Linked DNA regions of Prolixibacter sp. NT017. The main gene of each other region encodes a partner of the protein of the gene in region 2 in a complex. Links are inferred from orthologs where the notes say so. Each region holds a gene or a part of one and is shown on either strand. Other genes may lie near its edges.

The links.
Region 1: the proteins of dnaB (region 2) and dnaG are in contact, whole or in part, in a crystal structure (PDB 2R6A), measured with the Geobacillus stearothermophilus proteins. The link is inferred for Prolixibacter sp. NT017 from one-to-one orthologs. Residues at the interface, in WP_033016901.1 of Geobacillus stearothermophilus: Ser13, Glu15, Ala16, Gln18, Glu91, Leu92, Asp94, Ala95, Val96, Pro97, Thr98, Ala99, Ala100, Asn101, Tyr104, Tyr105, Ile108; in WP_049624496.1 of Geobacillus stearothermophilus: Lys456, Leu457, Leu458, Pro459, Ala460, Asn463, Ala464, Leu467, Leu535, Leu536, Ile537, Ala538, Gln544, Glu545, Asp548, Tyr549, His552.

Annotation. Positions count from the first base shown.
Region 1 is NZ_BLAV01000001.1:4,514,662-4,522,877, reverse strand. The notes cover bases 2,892-5,812. They hold dnaG (DNA primase), read right to left. Parts: upstream 5,374-5,812; coding sequence 3,409-5,373; downstream 2,892-3,408. Other genes in these bases: GJU87_RS18795 (RNA-binding protein), read left to right, coding at 5,641-5,812; GJU87_RS18805 (NAD-dependent epimerase/dehydratase family protein), read right to left, coding at 2,892-3,325. Outside these bases: metK (methionine adenosyltransferase), read left to right, coding at 1-961; more of GJU87_RS18805, read right to left, coding at 2,297-2,891; more of GJU87_RS18795, read left to right, coding at 5,813-6,051; GJU87_RS18785 (YkgJ family cysteine cluster protein), read right to left, coding at 7,839-8,216. UniProt on the Escherichia coli protein: RNA polymerase that catalyzes the synthesis of short RNA molecules used as primers for DNA polymerase during DNA replication.
Region 2 is NZ_BLAV01000001.1:3,768,370-3,776,573, forward strand. Bases 2,361-5,269 are described here. They hold dnaB (replicative DNA helicase), read right to left. Parts: upstream 4,642-5,269; coding sequence 3,079-4,641; downstream 2,361-3,078. Other genes in these bases: GJU87_RS15730 (asparagine synthetase B), read right to left, coding at 2,361-3,052; GJU87_RS15740 (D-alanine--D-alanine ligase), read right to left, coding at 4,847-5,269. Also shown: GJU87_RS15720 (hypothetical protein), read left to right, coding at 1-746; GJU87_RS15725 (HU family DNA-binding protein), read right to left, coding at 1,099-1,476; more of GJU87_RS15730, read right to left, coding at 1,793-2,360; more of GJU87_RS15740, read right to left, coding at 5,270-5,839; GJU87_RS15745 (RluA family pseudouridine synthase), read right to left, coding at 5,851-6,906; GJU87_RS15750 (PASTA domain-containing protein), read right to left, coding at 6,917-7,720; aminofutalosine synthase MqnE, read right to left, coding at 7,895-8,204. UniProt on the Escherichia coli protein: The main replicative DNA helicase, it participates in initiation and elongation during chromosome replication. Travels ahead of the DNA replisome, separating dsDNA into templates for DNA synthesis.

The DNA.
Region 1 (8,216 bases), 750 kb from region 2 along the record:
GCCGGATATTAACCGGGGTGTTGACCGCGAAGACCGCGAAAACCAGGGAGCTGGTGACCAGGGGATGATGTTTGGTTATGCGTGTAAAGAAACCGACGACTACATGCCGCTTCCGCTGGAATTATCACACCGTTTGCTGCTAGAACTGGCTGAAATTCGCCGCGAAGGAAAAGAGATGACCTACCTCCGCCCGGATTCCAAATCGCAGGTGACGATTGAGTACAATGACGATAACGAACCGTTGCGGGTTCACACCATCGTAGTTTCTACGCAGCACGACGATTTCGACAACGACGACGAGCGCATGTTGGCAAAAATCAAAGATGATGTCCGCAAGATTCTTATTCCGCGCACGGTTGCCAAGTTGCCTGAGCGTCTGAAGAAGTTGTTCGACGACCAATATGTTTTGCACGTTAATCCTACCGGGAAGTTCGTTATCGGAGGTCCTAACGGCGACACAGGTTTAACCGGTCGTAAAATTATTGTCGATACTTACGGAGGAAAAGGAGCACACGGTGGAGGAGCATTTTCCGGAAAAGACCCGTCGAAGGTAGACCGTTCGGCTGCTTATGCTGCGCGCCACATTGCAAAAAACCTGATAGCCGCCGACGTTGCCGATGAAATATTGGTCCAGCTGGCATATGCCATTGGAGTAGCCCAACCGGTAAACATCTATGTTAACACATATGGCAGGGCCAATGTGGATCTTTCGGATAGCGAAATTGCGGAAAAGATTAGCGAGATTTTCGACCTTCGTCCGTTTGCCATCGAAAAACGGTTGAAGCTTCGTAATCCGATTTACGAAGAAACAGCTGCCTACGGACACATGGGACGGACCCCAAGAACCGTCGTCAAGAATTTTGAATCGCCGTATTCGGGCAAGCTGGAACGAGAAGTAGAACTCTTTACCTGGGAGAAACTCGACTATGTTGAGAAAATAAGAGAGTATTTTATGCTTTAACAAATTTCATTTCTTACATAAACAAAAAAGATCGCTTATTGGGGCGATCTTTTTTGTTTGGGGGGAACACCACCGATTGTCGAATATGATGTGGCATACCCAGCTATTATCTTTCTGACAATTTGTTCCTTAATAATTCAACTGATGAAGTCACATTAGTCAATACACAATTCAGTATTTATCTTTTGAATATTGAATTTTACTTTTTGTGTATTCGAATTGACTATTTGTTTCGCAAAAATACCAGACTTACCATATTTTCGAACGGAAACCAAAACCCAAATTCGCCTTTGTACATGCATCCATTAATCAAGTTTTGCTTTTGAAAAGTCTGCAACACTAAGTCCGGACATCCGGATTTAGTGTTTGTTTTTACAGAAGCAAATCGGTTTTCCGCTTCGAATTTAGAAGCAAATATTTTCGACTAACCAATGCCCATATATGGTGGATCCGGAGGGAAAAATCAAGTTGCCTCACAGCAACCTGAGCCAATCAACCAGCATTAAAACGGATTCGCACATAAAAAGAGCCGGTTCCTGCAAAGGCAACCGGCTCTTTCATCAACTAACCTAACCAAACTAACTTAAAGATTCCTATGAAAAAACTTGCTTTTCCATAGAAACATAGGTGAAACAATATTCTGTTAAGTGCTTAAAACGGATACTAAGAAAAGTTAAGGAAGAAGGATACAATGATTAAATTCTGCACAGCCCGAATCGCGAAAACTTTATTCGACCGAAAGGAGGAGACAAAAAAAAGCCGGGCTGGGAACCCGACTCTTTATAAACTAACCTAACTAAACCAAACTAACCTAACTTAAAGATTCCTATGAAAAAAACTTGCTTTTCCTGTTAACAAAGGTGGCCGTTTTTTCTGTTAACCCGTTCAAACAGGTATTAAAGAAAGTTAAACCTTATAGTAAATAGAAAATCATTCGGGAAGATATCCCAGTGCTGAAATGGGATCAGGAAATATGAGGACATAAAAAAGTCGGGCTGGGAACCCGACTTCTTAATAACCTAACCTAACTAAACCAAACTAACCTAACTTAAAGATTCCTATGAAAAAACTTGCTTTTCCTGTTAACAAAGATGCCCGTTTTTTCTGTTAACCCGTTTAAACAGGTATTAAAGAAAGTTAAACCTCGCTTTAGACCATAAAAAAGCCGGGCTGGGAACCCGGCTTTGTAAAACCTAACTGACTAAACCAACTAACTCTAACATATCAATGAAAAACTTGCTCTTCCTTGAGAACAAAGGTGCAACAATATTACGTTAAGTAAATTCAACGCTACTTAAATATCGTTAATGCAAGTCTACGGTAGTTGTAATTGGATTAGCGATGCTCTTTCAGAAAAATTTTCGATACCCTGGCTACGCTTTCTTCCACTGCAGTGTACTGAAACGGAACAACCCGGGTGATACGGGAACCGTCATAGTGACTCATCTCGTTGGAACTACTGACACTATCGCGGGTGATAGCTGGCCTCGAGGAACTAAACCAGGATACAAACAGAGCGACGCGCCAGCCAATTGCCAAAACCCATTTTCCAGCCGGAATAACAGGTCGCTTTCTTCCCAGATTGTCAGCAACCAGGTTAAAGAATTCGCGAAACCTGACATTTCGGGCTACCAACACATATCGTTCGTTTTTTGCCGACTCCCACTGCGACTGATCAATCATCGAAACAACTGCCTCAACGACATCGAGAACATCGACAAAACCAGTGCCCCCGTTCGTATAAAACAGGAAGCCGTTCCAAATGGTCTTAAAAAGCTGAGGACTTCCGTTGTCCCAGTTTCCCGGGCCGATAATCACACCAGGATTCACAATCAGCACCTCCATGCCTTCATGCATTCCCCGCCAAACTTCCATCTCGGAAAGGAATTTACTCATGCCATAGGCAGTCCGTTTCCGGCTGTTATTCCAAACGTGCTCTTCGGAAGCAGGTACTCCTTCGGGCGGATTTCCCAAAGCTGAAGTAGAACTTACATGGCAAAAGCGAGTGATTCCGGCTTCCTTTGCCAAATCAATCAGATTGGCTGTTCCCTCAACGTTGCTATGAATCATCGCATTGCGATCCCCGCGGTTAAACGAAACGATTGCTGCTGCATGGATAATAAAATCGACACCAACAAGATGCTCTTTTATCGAATCACGATCGAGCAAGTCACCGTCAACCCACTCAATCTTTGCTAAAAGTTGTTTGGCCTCTTCTTCCGAACTATAGTAAGAAAATATTTTTTGTATCTGGTTCAGGTTGCTGGTCTCTCGTTTCAAGGCTCTCACCTGATAGCCGTTTTTTGTGAGGCGATGGAGCAGATGAGCCCCCAGCATTCCGGTCCCGCCGGTTACATATATCATTAACTAATTCTTTTTTATTAAAAGGAAACAAACCACAAAGATGCTATGTGGTTTTGAGATAACCAATCAGTATCTGTTTGGGTTTAAAAATTAATGGTCCTTTTGCCAAGTTTATCCGACAACTCCTTCTCTACCGATTTGAGATTCTGAATATTCCGCTGCAAATTGGCAATTTGTTCAAAATCGTCACCTTTAGCTGCTTCTTTCATTTCGTCGATAGCCTGGTTGATGAGAAATCGTACCATCCGGAGTTTATACTCCTGCAACAACCGGGGCACCAGCATGTACAAGATATCGTGTTCCTCTTCGACGTAACTTCCCTGCTTTTTCCAAAACTGACTTTCGGTATATTTTTCCGACAAAATATTGGAGCAAAGCTGACTAACAGATGAATCGGGATGCTGAACAAAGTAACGCAGCGGTTCGAAGCCTTCTTCACCGAAATGTTCATCACATTCCTGGAAAACCTGCCGAATCACCGGGTCGACCGATTCGATGCCATCCGCATCCAGTTCCGATATAAAATAGTCCGCGACGGTGATTACTTCGGTTTCACCTTCATCGTTTTCTACTTCGAAAAGCTTCTGGTCGCCATACTTCAACATCATACGAAGCACTTCCCTCTCTTCGATGGCACACGGATTACTAACCGGTCCGGCCTCTTTCTTGACTTCAACATTTGGTGCTTCCGGAATATTCTCACGATGCACCTGCACCCGCTGTTCTCTACGAAACATTTCGTCGTCGCGCTTGCGCTTCAGCTTCCGCAACTCCTCGTACAGAACCTCTTCCCGGACATTCATCAAACGACTGCACTCTTTCAGATATTCCGCCCTAACAATTCCATCCGGGATAACCGAAACCGAACGAACGATATCGGTCGTCAATCGCGCTCGTGTAATCGGGTCGTTTTCGGTACCTTCCAGCAATAGCTGCGTTTTGAACTTGATGAAATCGGTTTCGTTTTTGTCGATGTATTCCTGCAACTCTGAAGACCCCATGGAACGTGAAAACGAATCGGGATCTTCGCCTTCCGGAAGCGGAAGCACTTTAACGTTCACCCCTTCTTCCAACACCAAATCAATTCCCCGCAGAGATGCTTTGATACCTGCCTGGTCGCCATCGTAAATAATGGTGATGTTATTGGTAAACCGGCGAATCAACCTGATTTGGTCGCTTGTCAGCGATGTACCCGACGATGCCACCACGTTTTCAATGCCCGACTGATGCATAGCAATAACATCGGTATATCCTTCCACGAGATAGCACTTGTCGTTTTGAATAATACTGCGCTTCGCCTGGAAAATCCCGTATAGAACACGGCTTTTGTGGTAAATATCCGATTCCGGTGAATTGAGGTATTTGGCTATTTTCTTATCCTGCGAAAGCGTCCGGCCACCAAAGGCAATTACCCGCCCCGAAACACCATGAATAGGGAACATGACACGGGCGCTGAACCGGTCGCGAATCCAATCTTCGCGCTTGATGGTCAGTCCGGTCTTTTCCATGAATTTCATCTCATAGCCGGCTTTCAAGGCTTCCTGGGTAAAAACATCATTCCCGGAAGGACAATAGCCTAACTCGAATTTCCGGACCATGTCGTCGCGTAATCCGCGTTCGCGGAAATAGCTCAATGCAGCAATCCGACCTTCGTTACTGTCCCAAAGCTGGCTGGTGAAATATTTCTGTGCAAACGATGTGACAATCATCTGGCTCTCGCGATCGTTACGGGCCTGAATATCTTCGGGCGTTTCTTCCCGTTCGTTTACCTCTATGTTGTATTTCTTTGCCAACCACTTCAGGGCTTCCACATACGAAAGGTGCTCATGCTCCATCACAAAGTTGACTACACTTCCTCCTTTTCCGCAACCAAAGCACTTATAAATTCCCTTGGAAGGCGACACATTAAACGAAGGAGTCTTCTCGTTATGAAACGGGCACAAACCGATGAAATTGGTTCCCCGCCGTTTAAGTGTGACAAAATCACCAACGACGTCCACAATCTCGGAACTGTCCAGTATGCGTTGTATCGTACCCTGATCAATCATGAAGCAAAAGTAATGAAAATTGGCAGATCGTATTGGCAGCTTGTCCTTGTATCCGGTTGATTTGAAAATTATTCTATAGGTTTGTTAATTAACACTTAATTGAAAAAATCTTTACCAAAGGTTGGTATCAATCTGAAATTTTTAGGTTACTTTTGACTTATAGATTAGAAATAAGTTCTGTGAGCCAACTAAAAAAACTTGCTTTGCTTGTCTCTCTTCTAACCGCGTTCATTACCCCTTTTATTTATTTAATAATTTTTATTTATCATGAACATTTTTGTAGCAAAGCTGAGCTCCGAGACTACAAGCGAAGACCTTGAGAATCTTTTTGCACACTATGGCGAAGTTGCTTACGCCAAAATTATCTTCGACCGGGAAACCGGGAACTCCAAAAGATATGGATTTGTTGAAATGCCTAATGAACCGGAAGCTTATGAAGCAATCAGTGAACTGAACGAATCAGAGCTTCAGGGCAGCACAATTGTCGTTAAGAAATCAGCGCCCCGCGAAGGCGGCGGACGTGATGATCGCGGTGGCTACCGTCGTGAAGGAGGCAACCGTGGTGGTGGCGGTGGATATCGTCGTGAAGGAGGTTACCGTCGCGAGGGTGGAAACAGAGATTTTAACCGGGATGGTGGAAACAGAGATTTCAACCGTCGCTCCGATAGAAGGTACTAAAAAAGAGGAGGCTGTCCAAAAAGGGCGGCCTCATTTTTTAAGCAGCGAACCTGATTGTTCCGAACATTTTCCTGATTTTTGGTAGGCATTGTTGTATGTCTGCTTTTGTGCAGGATATTGCTTCAAAAACGAAAATAATTGTATAAGGAACGGAATTTTTCGGACGTTTGGACATAGTTAGGGCCACTAACTTCCTCAAGTTGTGTCCAATGGCCATTAACCCAAACTCTACTTCCACCTTGGATAATCCTTTGAGGGTAAACCGGTTAAATTTGTTGTTTGATTTCAGCTGCCCAAACACCGCTTCCGGTTCGATGGGGCGCATGCTGCGGTGGTAAAGGCCTTCTTCACTGGTTAACCTTTCTCTTGCCAGCCGGCGTAATCGATTTAGCTTGTGGTTGATTTCGAGCTTTCGGTTCCCCATGGCTTTATAGCACAGCCCCCGAAGCGGGCATCCGGTGCAATTTTGTGACTGGTAGATACTCACCTGGTATTGATATCCCAACTGTGTTTTGCGCCTGTTGTTACTCACCCTGTTCATGCGTTGTCCCATGGGACAGACATAAAAATCCTTTTCCTTATTATAATACAGGTTTGCTGGCAAAAAAGCATTATTTCTTTGACTTCTTTTTTGTTCTTTATGAAAGTAGTTGTACTTGACAAAGGCTTTTATGTCCTGATTTTCCAGATATTGGTAGTTCTCTTCGCTGCCATAGCCTGAGTCGGCAATCACCGTGGATGATCGCCTGTTGTAAAGTGCTCCAAAATGGTCAAGGTGCGGTATCAGGGTGGCGGTATCGCCGGGACGTTGATGGAGTGAAAAATGGGTAATAAACTGGTTCTCCGTGCTGATTTGAGTATTGTAAGCAGGCTTTAACTGCCCGTTTTTCATATGATCCTCTTTCATGCGCATGAAGGTGGCATCGGTATCGGTTTTCGAGTAGCTGTTCCTTTGCCCCAGGGTTTCGAGTTGCTGTTTGTATTTTTTCAGTTTGGGCAGGGAATCCGATTCCAGTTGTTTCAACTGTTTTTGCTGTTTCCTGTTCAGTTTTGAGAGTTGTTCATTTAACTGGTTGATTTTCTTTTGTAACAGTTCGGAATCAATCGGCTGTGGCAGGTGGTCTTCTTCAGGGGAAGCTGAGTCCACTTCAATGCTTGCCTGAATCTCTTTTAATACCTTTTCGATTTTGGCTTCAAGCTTATCCTTGTATTTTTCAACCGAGCCACGCCAAACAAACGTATAGCGATTTGACGTTGCTTCGATTTTTGTCCCGTCAATGTATTGTACATCCAGGCTCACGTACCCCATTTCGTTCATCAACCGAACCATCGAGGCAAACAACTGATGGATTTTATTTTTTAATTTCTGACTTCGGAAATTGTTTATGGTCCTGAAATTAGGCGTTGCTTCACCCGAAAGCCACATGTAATGGATATTTTCCTGAAGTTGCCGTTCTATTTTCCGGCAGGAATAGACATTGTTCAGATAACTGTAAAACAGTATCTTAATCATTACCCGCGGATGATACGAACTTGTTCCGCCTCCTTTATAGGTCGATAAAATATCGTCTATGTTTAACTGGTCAACAACCTGGTTAACCAGACGAACCGGGTGATTAGCCGCTATTTTATCGCTTAGGTTACCCGGAAACAGTACCGACTGTTGGGAAGTAACACTTTTAAATCGTACGTTTGATCGTGTTGTCATTAGCACCTTTAAGATACAAACCTTAAAGCGACAACAAAAACAAAGGCTGTCCAATTTTACTTTTTGGACAGCCTCTTTTTTATGCTTTTTCTCTTAGCCGAACAATTTCCTCAACTTGTTCATGGCCTTCACCGAAATCATCAGACCCCGATAACCAGTTATTCCCCTTATCGGGATTTCCCAACAGTACTCTCAGAATTTTTTCCAGTCGGTTTTCGTGTACCGAAATCCCTTTTTCTTTCAGGTAATGAATTAATCCACTGTTCATCATTCGGCCCGCATGCAGTGGAAAATCGAATAACTCCGGATATACATCCGGGTTCTCGGGATGATGAAATTCCTGAAGACAGCTATTCAGATTAGAGGACAAATAAATTCGGCACGCCATTGGCCGAACCGGATAAACGCTGCAGCTCCCGTCCTGGAGCAACGGACACGGAATTTTTGCCTGCAAAGC
Region 2 (8,204 bases):
ACGGTAAAAACATAACTCGTTATAAAACAATTACCGTTGCTGATCCAATTTCGATTGAAGTTCCTGATGTGACTCACCGTACCGACACTGTTTTTCATGTGAAATTCGCCGTTGAACCGGTAACAGAATCAGTCGACGGAGTTACTGTTGAAACAAAAGTCGGCGCGAATGGAACTTATGCTGCGATGGCTGGTCCTTTCAATACAAGCGATTCAATTGAGGTAAAAGGAACTGATTACCAGGTAGGCGATACGCTTTATGTAAAAGTAACTGGTACAGCCGGTAGCAAAACAGCCTCTTCAGTTGCCCCGGTCCCGATTGCTCCTTACAGTCTTGCCAATGTTGAAACTTTCACTCTGGATACTACCAGCAACCAGGCATACGACCTGATGAAAGCAAGACTCGTTGATACGGCGACTGCCGGCGATAGTGCGGATGTACAGTTTACAGCTGCTTATCCAATACTGGGTGGTCCGGTTGAAGTCGGTTTTAATGCACTGAACAATGCTCAATTGGTTAAAGCCAGCGATGAGGATTACAAGAATGCCGACATGGCAGCCATTGAAGCAACTGATTTCTCAGGAGCCGTAACATCTGTTCCTAATGCTTCTGCAGGTGATGTATACATCTTCCGCACCAAACGTGGTACCGGTGATTACATGTATGGCATCCTGATGGTGACTGCCGTTAACAAACCGCAAGGTGTTTTGGAAGACTCATCGATTGAAATTGAGTATAAATACTAAAACATACTGAGAATATACAGGAGCCCGTTTTTAATACTACCTATACTCATAGATTAGAGATACAACAATCACACACACTCTCTCTCCGGGCTCCTGTTCTTCAAGTAAAATACAATTCCCCGCAAGGGGGATTTTAATCTAAACCCAGGCTTTTAATTGACTGGTTGAATAGCAAAAGATTTTACTATTCCAGCTATTCCCAATTTATTCCCTGGTTTAGTATGAGCAGGAAATCTCCGGAATTCCTGCTCTTTTTTTTTGTACTCGTTAAAATAGTATGACACCATATGGTAAATAAAAAACCCCGCCGAAAATTAATTTCAGCGGGGTTTTCTTAGGCACTTAACTACGTCTATTTAGCAGCAAAATGTGCGCGTTTTATCTCCTCTTTTATCAGCTTCCCCGGGGTAAAGATGACCTTCACGTTTTTAATTTTCGAGGTCGAAAAATCCTCCTCCGACTCGACCCCCTCACTACTAAAACTGATTCGTAGCGTTCCTAACTCGCCTAAGCTGACTGATTGTCCGTCAAGAAGAATCTTCGGTATTCTTTCAACCAAATTAATAATTACACTATTAATATCTCCCCTGCTTAACGAAGAGATATCCATAATATCAGAACTCAATGACTGGATGTCTTTTTTCCCGTTTATAACAGGCATAGCATATAGCTTCTTGGGAGCTTCGGGATTTCCGGGAACCCCTCGTTCGATTAGTTTGTAATTTAGCATAACTAAATTTTTATTGGTGGAACATAAATTTATCATGAATGAATTTAGAACTTTATTCTCAAAAATTCAATTTTTCCACACAACATAAATTTCTCAGCTATAGCAGACAAACAGCTTCATCAGGAAGGAAATTTACTTTCATCCCGATGGAATAATATTTTCATCAGGATGAAAAAAAATTTCTATCAAGGTGATTTTTTTTTCATTTCCAACGCGTACTCGACAAAAAAGAGAGGAATTTAAGAGTTAATTTGCCAATAAGGCGGCTAATACAAAACTCAAACGTTACAACTTTAACGGGAAGGAAGTGCGTTTGCTAAGTTTTATGTTTCTTTTTACGCGCGGCAGGAAATAAAACATTATTTAAGATTAGCCGGTAGCCGGGTGAGTTGGGATGAAGGCTTAAATCGGTCGGTGGATCGCCCACTAAATGCCGGTAATCTTCCGGATCGTGGCCGCCGTAAAAAGAGAAAAAACCCTTTCCATAATCACCGTGAATATAACGCGCCTCATGGGCTGCTTTATTTTCACCCATGATGAGAATATTCGCTTTTAATTTATCCTCGTTAAACGCCGTAGTTTGCCCCATAAAACCTTTAATAATCCGAGTGTGGTCCTGTGTGAGCATCGTTGGCACGGGATCCCACTTTGCTGAATAATCAAACAAGGTGAAATAATCGTCTTCCGGCTTTACTTTTCTGGTTTCCGTTACGTCAATATCGGAAAACTCATAAGCGTAGGGGTCTTTGACAATGTGAAAATTCTGAAAAGCCAGCGTGTTGCCAAAGTCCAACTTGCTATCCATGTCCGGATCTTCCGGGTCGCCGTCATACATAGGCCCACAAATATCGGTGTTGTGGGCAGCCAGAGCAATGTCGTAGGTATCGGTTGCTGCACACATGGCAAACAGAAAGCCGCCGTTTTTGACGAAATTTTTAATGATTTCTGCGACCTTAAGCTTGAGCTTGGAAACTTTCTGAAATCCGTTTTTTTCCGCCATTTCGCGATTAACACGTACCTCCTCCTGGTACCATGGCATGTTATGATAGTTCCGGTAGAACTTCCCAAACTCACCGGTGAAATCTTCGTGATGAAGGTGCAACCAGTCGTAATTCTTTAACTTCCCATCAAGAATTTCTTGATCGTAAACAACATCGTATGGAATTTCCGCATAGCTTAACACGAGGGTTACCGCATCATCCCAGGGTTGCTTATTTGGAGGGGAATAGACTGCAATTTTAGGCGCTTTCTGCATGGCAACGGCATCCATGTTCACGTCTTCACGTGCAATGTACTGAAGGATTGATGAAGCTTTCGCATCTGGAATCGTCTCTACGCTAACGCCACGAATCAGGCACTCGTCATGGACATTCCGGTTCGATGGCATCAGGAAACTTCCTCCCCGGTAATTCAACAGCCACTTCACTTCCACATCCTGCTGAAGAGCCCAATAAACAACGCCATAAGCTTTGAGGTGATTTTTCTGCTGATCATCCATGGGAATCAGCAAAAAAGCTGCGTGTGCTTTTACTACCAAGATAAACAGTAGAGTCACCAGAGAGAAAATTCGCTTCATATTCAACCTGTTTTGAGAAGTCCTTCTCAGAAAGGTGTCTCGTCGTCGAGACCTCCGCCGGCAGCCGGGAAGCCTTGTGTGCCCAAACTCTTTTCGAACGGACCATTGTCGTCTTCGTTCATCTTTGAACTAAAACGAGCACCAACCTGCCCATTTCCCAAATCTTCAGGCATGGTTCCTAGACTTTCTTCATCGGGGTCACTAAAGCGCGCCAAATGGCTCTTAAATGCCAAATGAACATCACCCACGGCGCCGTTACGATGCTTAGCGATGATAATTTCAGCCATCCCGATAAGGGAATTACCACTTTCGTCTTCCGTGATGCCGTAATATTCCGGGCGGTGAATAAACATAACCATATCCGCATCCTGCTCAATCGCACCCGATTCACGAAGGTCGGAAAGCTGCGGACGTTTTCCATCGCGCGATTCAACCGAACGGTTCAGCTGCGACAACGCGATAATAGGCACATCCACCTCTTTCGCTATCGCTTTCAGGTTACGTGAAATCGTACTCACCTCCTGTTCTCGGCTTCCTCTTCCTTCCGAACCGGCTGTCATCAGCTGCAAATAGTCGACAATGATAATGCCGATGTTGTGTTGCATCTTTAAACGCCGGGCTTTTGCCCTGAACTCGAAAATGGAAAGTGCGGGTGTATCGTCAATGAAAAGTGAGGCTTCCTCTAAGTTTTTTATTTTGCGGTTCAGCTGTTCCCATTCCCAGTTTTCCAACCGGCCGGTCTTCAGTTTTTCTGAACCCAGTTCCGTTTCAGCAGCAATCAATCGATTCACCAGCTGAATCGACGACATCTCCAATGAGAATACAGCGACAGGCACATGGTGATCAACGGCCATGTTACGGGCCATCGACAAGACAAAAGCTGTTTTTCCCATCGCCGGACGAGCAGCAATAATCATCAGGTCCGTTTTCTGCCAACCGGAAGTCATCCTATCCAGACGCGTAAAGCCCGAAGGAACACCGCTCAGTCCTTCTTCCTTCTTCGAGTTCTCTTCAATCTGTTCGATGGCTTCCCTCAAAATAGGCTTAATAGGCTGCGATTCCTTGGTGATACTACCTTCGGTTACTTTGAACAAAGAACCTTCGGCATAATCGATCAAATCCTCCAGTTCCATGGTATCGTCGTACGACTTGGTCTGGATTTCGGTGGAAATACGAATGAGTTCACGCTGGATGTGCTTCTGCGCAATGATGCGAGCGTGAAACTCAATGTGCGCCGCGGAGGCTACTTTGCTGGTCAGCTGCGTAATGTAAAGCGGGCCGCCAACTTCTTCCAACTCTTCCCGGTTCTTCAGCTCCTGCGTTACCATGAGCAAGTCGACCGGTTTTTCGTTGGCACTTAAATCCTGGATGGCTTTGAAAATTCTCTGATGCTCCTCCTTATAAAAACTTTCGGGCTTCAAAATATCCGCCACAGCAATGTAAGCATCCCGCTCGAGCATGAGCGCTCCCAATACGGCCTCCTCTACCTCGAGCGCTTGCGGCGGTATTTTACCGTATTGCGCGTTGAGTTGATCCAGTGTTAACTTACCTCTGTTTTTATTGCGGTTATTGTAATTTTCGCCAGCCATTTAACTTAAAAATTAGTGCGTTCTTGGGTCTGCAAAGATTCAAAAATAACGATTCCGACCATGTCATATGGGATATTTTATCCACCATCGGCAGTACATGTGCGTTCTATCAGCACGTTACCTATTTACTCACAAGAAATCACCAACACCGTAAACACCCTGTAAACAGAGTTGTCAACAAGATGTGAACAATTTCAGTTGATAACTACACTTTAGCCTTATTAATTCCCTCTTCGATGATTTCTGTTAATAACTCTTTCAAATCGAGCTCCATGGCCTCTACTTGCTGTGGAATAAAGCTGGTTCCGGTCATGCCGGGAATGGTATTTACTTCGAGAAAATAGAAACGTCCCTCGTGCCGGATGAAGTCGATACGAACAATTCCGTTGCAGCCACACAGGTCATAAATCTGGGACGACAGCGCCTGAATTTCCAGCATCGCCTCTTCCGATATCCGGGCCGGAGTAATCTCTTCGGCCATTCCGGCTACATATTTCGATTCGTAATTGAAGAACTCGTTCCTGGGAATAATTTCGGTTGCCGGGAAAACCAGCTTTTTTTCGCCGATTTTCACCAGACCACAAGTGAACTCGGTTCCCGAGATAAATTCATCGACCAGTACTTCATCATCCTCTTCAAATGCTTTTTCGATAGCAGGCTTCAGCTCATCAGCCGTTTTTACTTTCGTGATACCAAAGCTGGACCCACCCGCATTTGGCTTTACAAAAATGGGCAATCCCAATTCCGACAGAATCACATCAATATCATAGTCATCTCCTTTCACGAGATGAAACGAACGCGCCATTTCAATTCCCGATGTCCGGAGAAAATTATTGCAATAGAATTTATTAAATGTCAACGCCGACGATTCGGTATCGCTCGAAGAGTACGGAATACCAATCAGATCGAAATAACCTTGCAGAATACCATTCTCGCCCGGAGAACCGTGAATGATGATATAAGCATATTCAAGCTGAATCTTTTTACCATCAACCGAAAATGAGAAATCCGACTTATCGACATTGGCGATCTTCGTTTCACCGTCAATCACTTCCCACACACCGTTCCTCATTTTTACCATCCACGGTGTAAAGTGCTCCCGATCGATTGATTTCATCACATTGGCGCCACTATTCATCGAAACTACATACTCCGACGAATCGCCGCCAACCACTACTGCAATGTTTCTCTTTGTCATTCCGGTTACGATTAAAACTGGTTTCTGTTTGAAATATAGGTTCGCCACTTTTCGATTACCTGCGTCATGTCTTCAGGCAATTCCGAATCAAAAATCATTTCTTCACCGGTACGCGGGTGTATAAATCCCAGCATTTTAGCGTGCAGCGCCTGCCGGGGAAGAAGCTGGAAACAGTTTTCCACAAACTGCTTGTATTTCGTGAAGGTGGTTCCTTTCAAAATTTTATCGCCGCCATAATTGTCATCGTTGAACAGCGGATGGCCAATGTAGCGCATGTGCACCCTGATTTGATGCGTGCGTCCGGTTTCCAGTACACATTCGACCAGGTTGACGTACCCAAGCTTTTCAATCACTTTGTAATGCGTCACGGCAGGCTTGCCATAATCTCCTTCCGGGAAAACCGTGAACACCTGCCGGTTTTTCAAACTACGGCCGATGTTACCTTCAATTGTTCCTTCGTCCTCCTTCAGGTTTCCCCAAACAATGGCGTTATACTTTCGCTTGGTTGTCTTATTGAAAAACTGTGCTGCCAAATGATTCTTAGCCATTTCGGTCTTGGCAACAACCAACAATCCCGTCGTATTTTTATCGATGCGGTGCACCAGTCCCGGGCGCGGATCGTCGCCGCCGTAAAGCGGCAAGTCCTTGTAGCGATAGGCCAATGCATTCACCAGTGTTCCGGAATAATTTCCGTGCCCGGGATGAACCACCAATCCGGCCGGTTTATTAATCACCAGCAAGTCGTCGTCTTCGTATACGATGTCGAGCGGAATATCTTCCGGAATAATTTTCAGCTCGCGACGCGGGTAATCCATCACAATGGAAATCTCATCATCGGGCTTTACCTTGTAGTTGGCTTTTACAGAGACATTATTCACCAGAATACTACCGGCTTCGGCAGCTGACTGAATCCGACTGCGGGAAGCGGTATCGATGCGGTTGACTAAAAATTTATCGATGCGCAAAGGCTTCTGCCCCGGATCGACGGTGAGCCGGTAATGCTCAAACATTTCATTATCGTCATCCTGCTCGTCCCGATCATCTACCGGCAAATTCTTTTCTGTCATCAAAAACTCCTTATTTATTATCGTCGCCCGAAGAAAGGCTGTCAACCGGAAGCTTCAGCCACAGATCGACCGAATGGCCAATTTCGACACCTTCGTGCCTGTTAAATTCCGGCGATTGCTGCCAAATGACCGCATTCGTCGAATCTTCCTCTGTCTTGACATCTTTGCTGTAAATAACAGCACCAACCGTCAAAGACACATCCTGCAAAATTTTTCGCCCTTCATCATATGTGTATCCGGTCAAATCGGGTACAACCGTCCGCTTATTCTCCATGGTCTTTCCTACAACCAAATCGATAGCTGTTCCCCGGGGAACCAGAATACCCGGATCAATACTGGAACCGTGCAGCTTCTGCGCAAGCACCAAATTATTGAACTCCGAAGGGCTGAAGGTCACATCGCCTAATTTCAGACTCTTAGATTGAAGCAATACCCGGGCTTCCCGTAACGAAACATCGGTCAACTTAGGCAGTTGGACCATTTCCGGCTTAACCGCTGCAATGGTTACATAAACCGTGCGTCCCGCCTTAATGTAGTGCCCACTCCTGGGCATCTGCTCAATCACCGAACCCGGCGAGAAATCGGTGTGGTACACCGAATCACGAATAACCACGTCAATATCTTTGTTCTTGGCTACTTTTTCCCAATCCGTCTGCTCCAGTCCGGTAAGATTTGGAGTTGGAAATGCTTCGCCGTGATGCGTATACTTCGACAGCGCATACATCGTCAACCACAGCAAAATAAGCGTAAGCACAACGGCCAGAATTACATTCAGCCAAAAAACCTTGCTTTTCAGAAATTTTCGGAATGACATATCTTCTTATCTAGGGTGAATATGACCTTGCAACAAAATTAATCCTAAAGTCGAAAAGTAAAAATTTATCGCACCTGTTGCCCACAAAAAAACCGAAGGCGTGTATCTTCATCATTGGATGAAAATTTCACGCTCCGGTTTCAATATCTCTTTGCTGATAAATTCTCAGTGCAATTAATCGAAACGACGAACGATATTGTACAACGTATCGCGTTCGACAGGCACTTTACCAGCCGTCTTAATCATTTTAACCAACTCATCGGTCGAAGCAGACGGATTCTGCTCTTCAGCACCCGCCATCGAGTAAATCTTTGTCGAATCATCAATGGTTCCGTCCAAATCATCAACACCAAAAGCAAGTGACAACTGAGCTACCGATTTTCCAATCATCGGCCAGTAGGCTTTCAGGTGTGGAATATTGTCGAGGAAAATCCGGGCAACCGCGTAGTTTTTCAAATCTTCCAATGTTGTCGATTCAGCAATA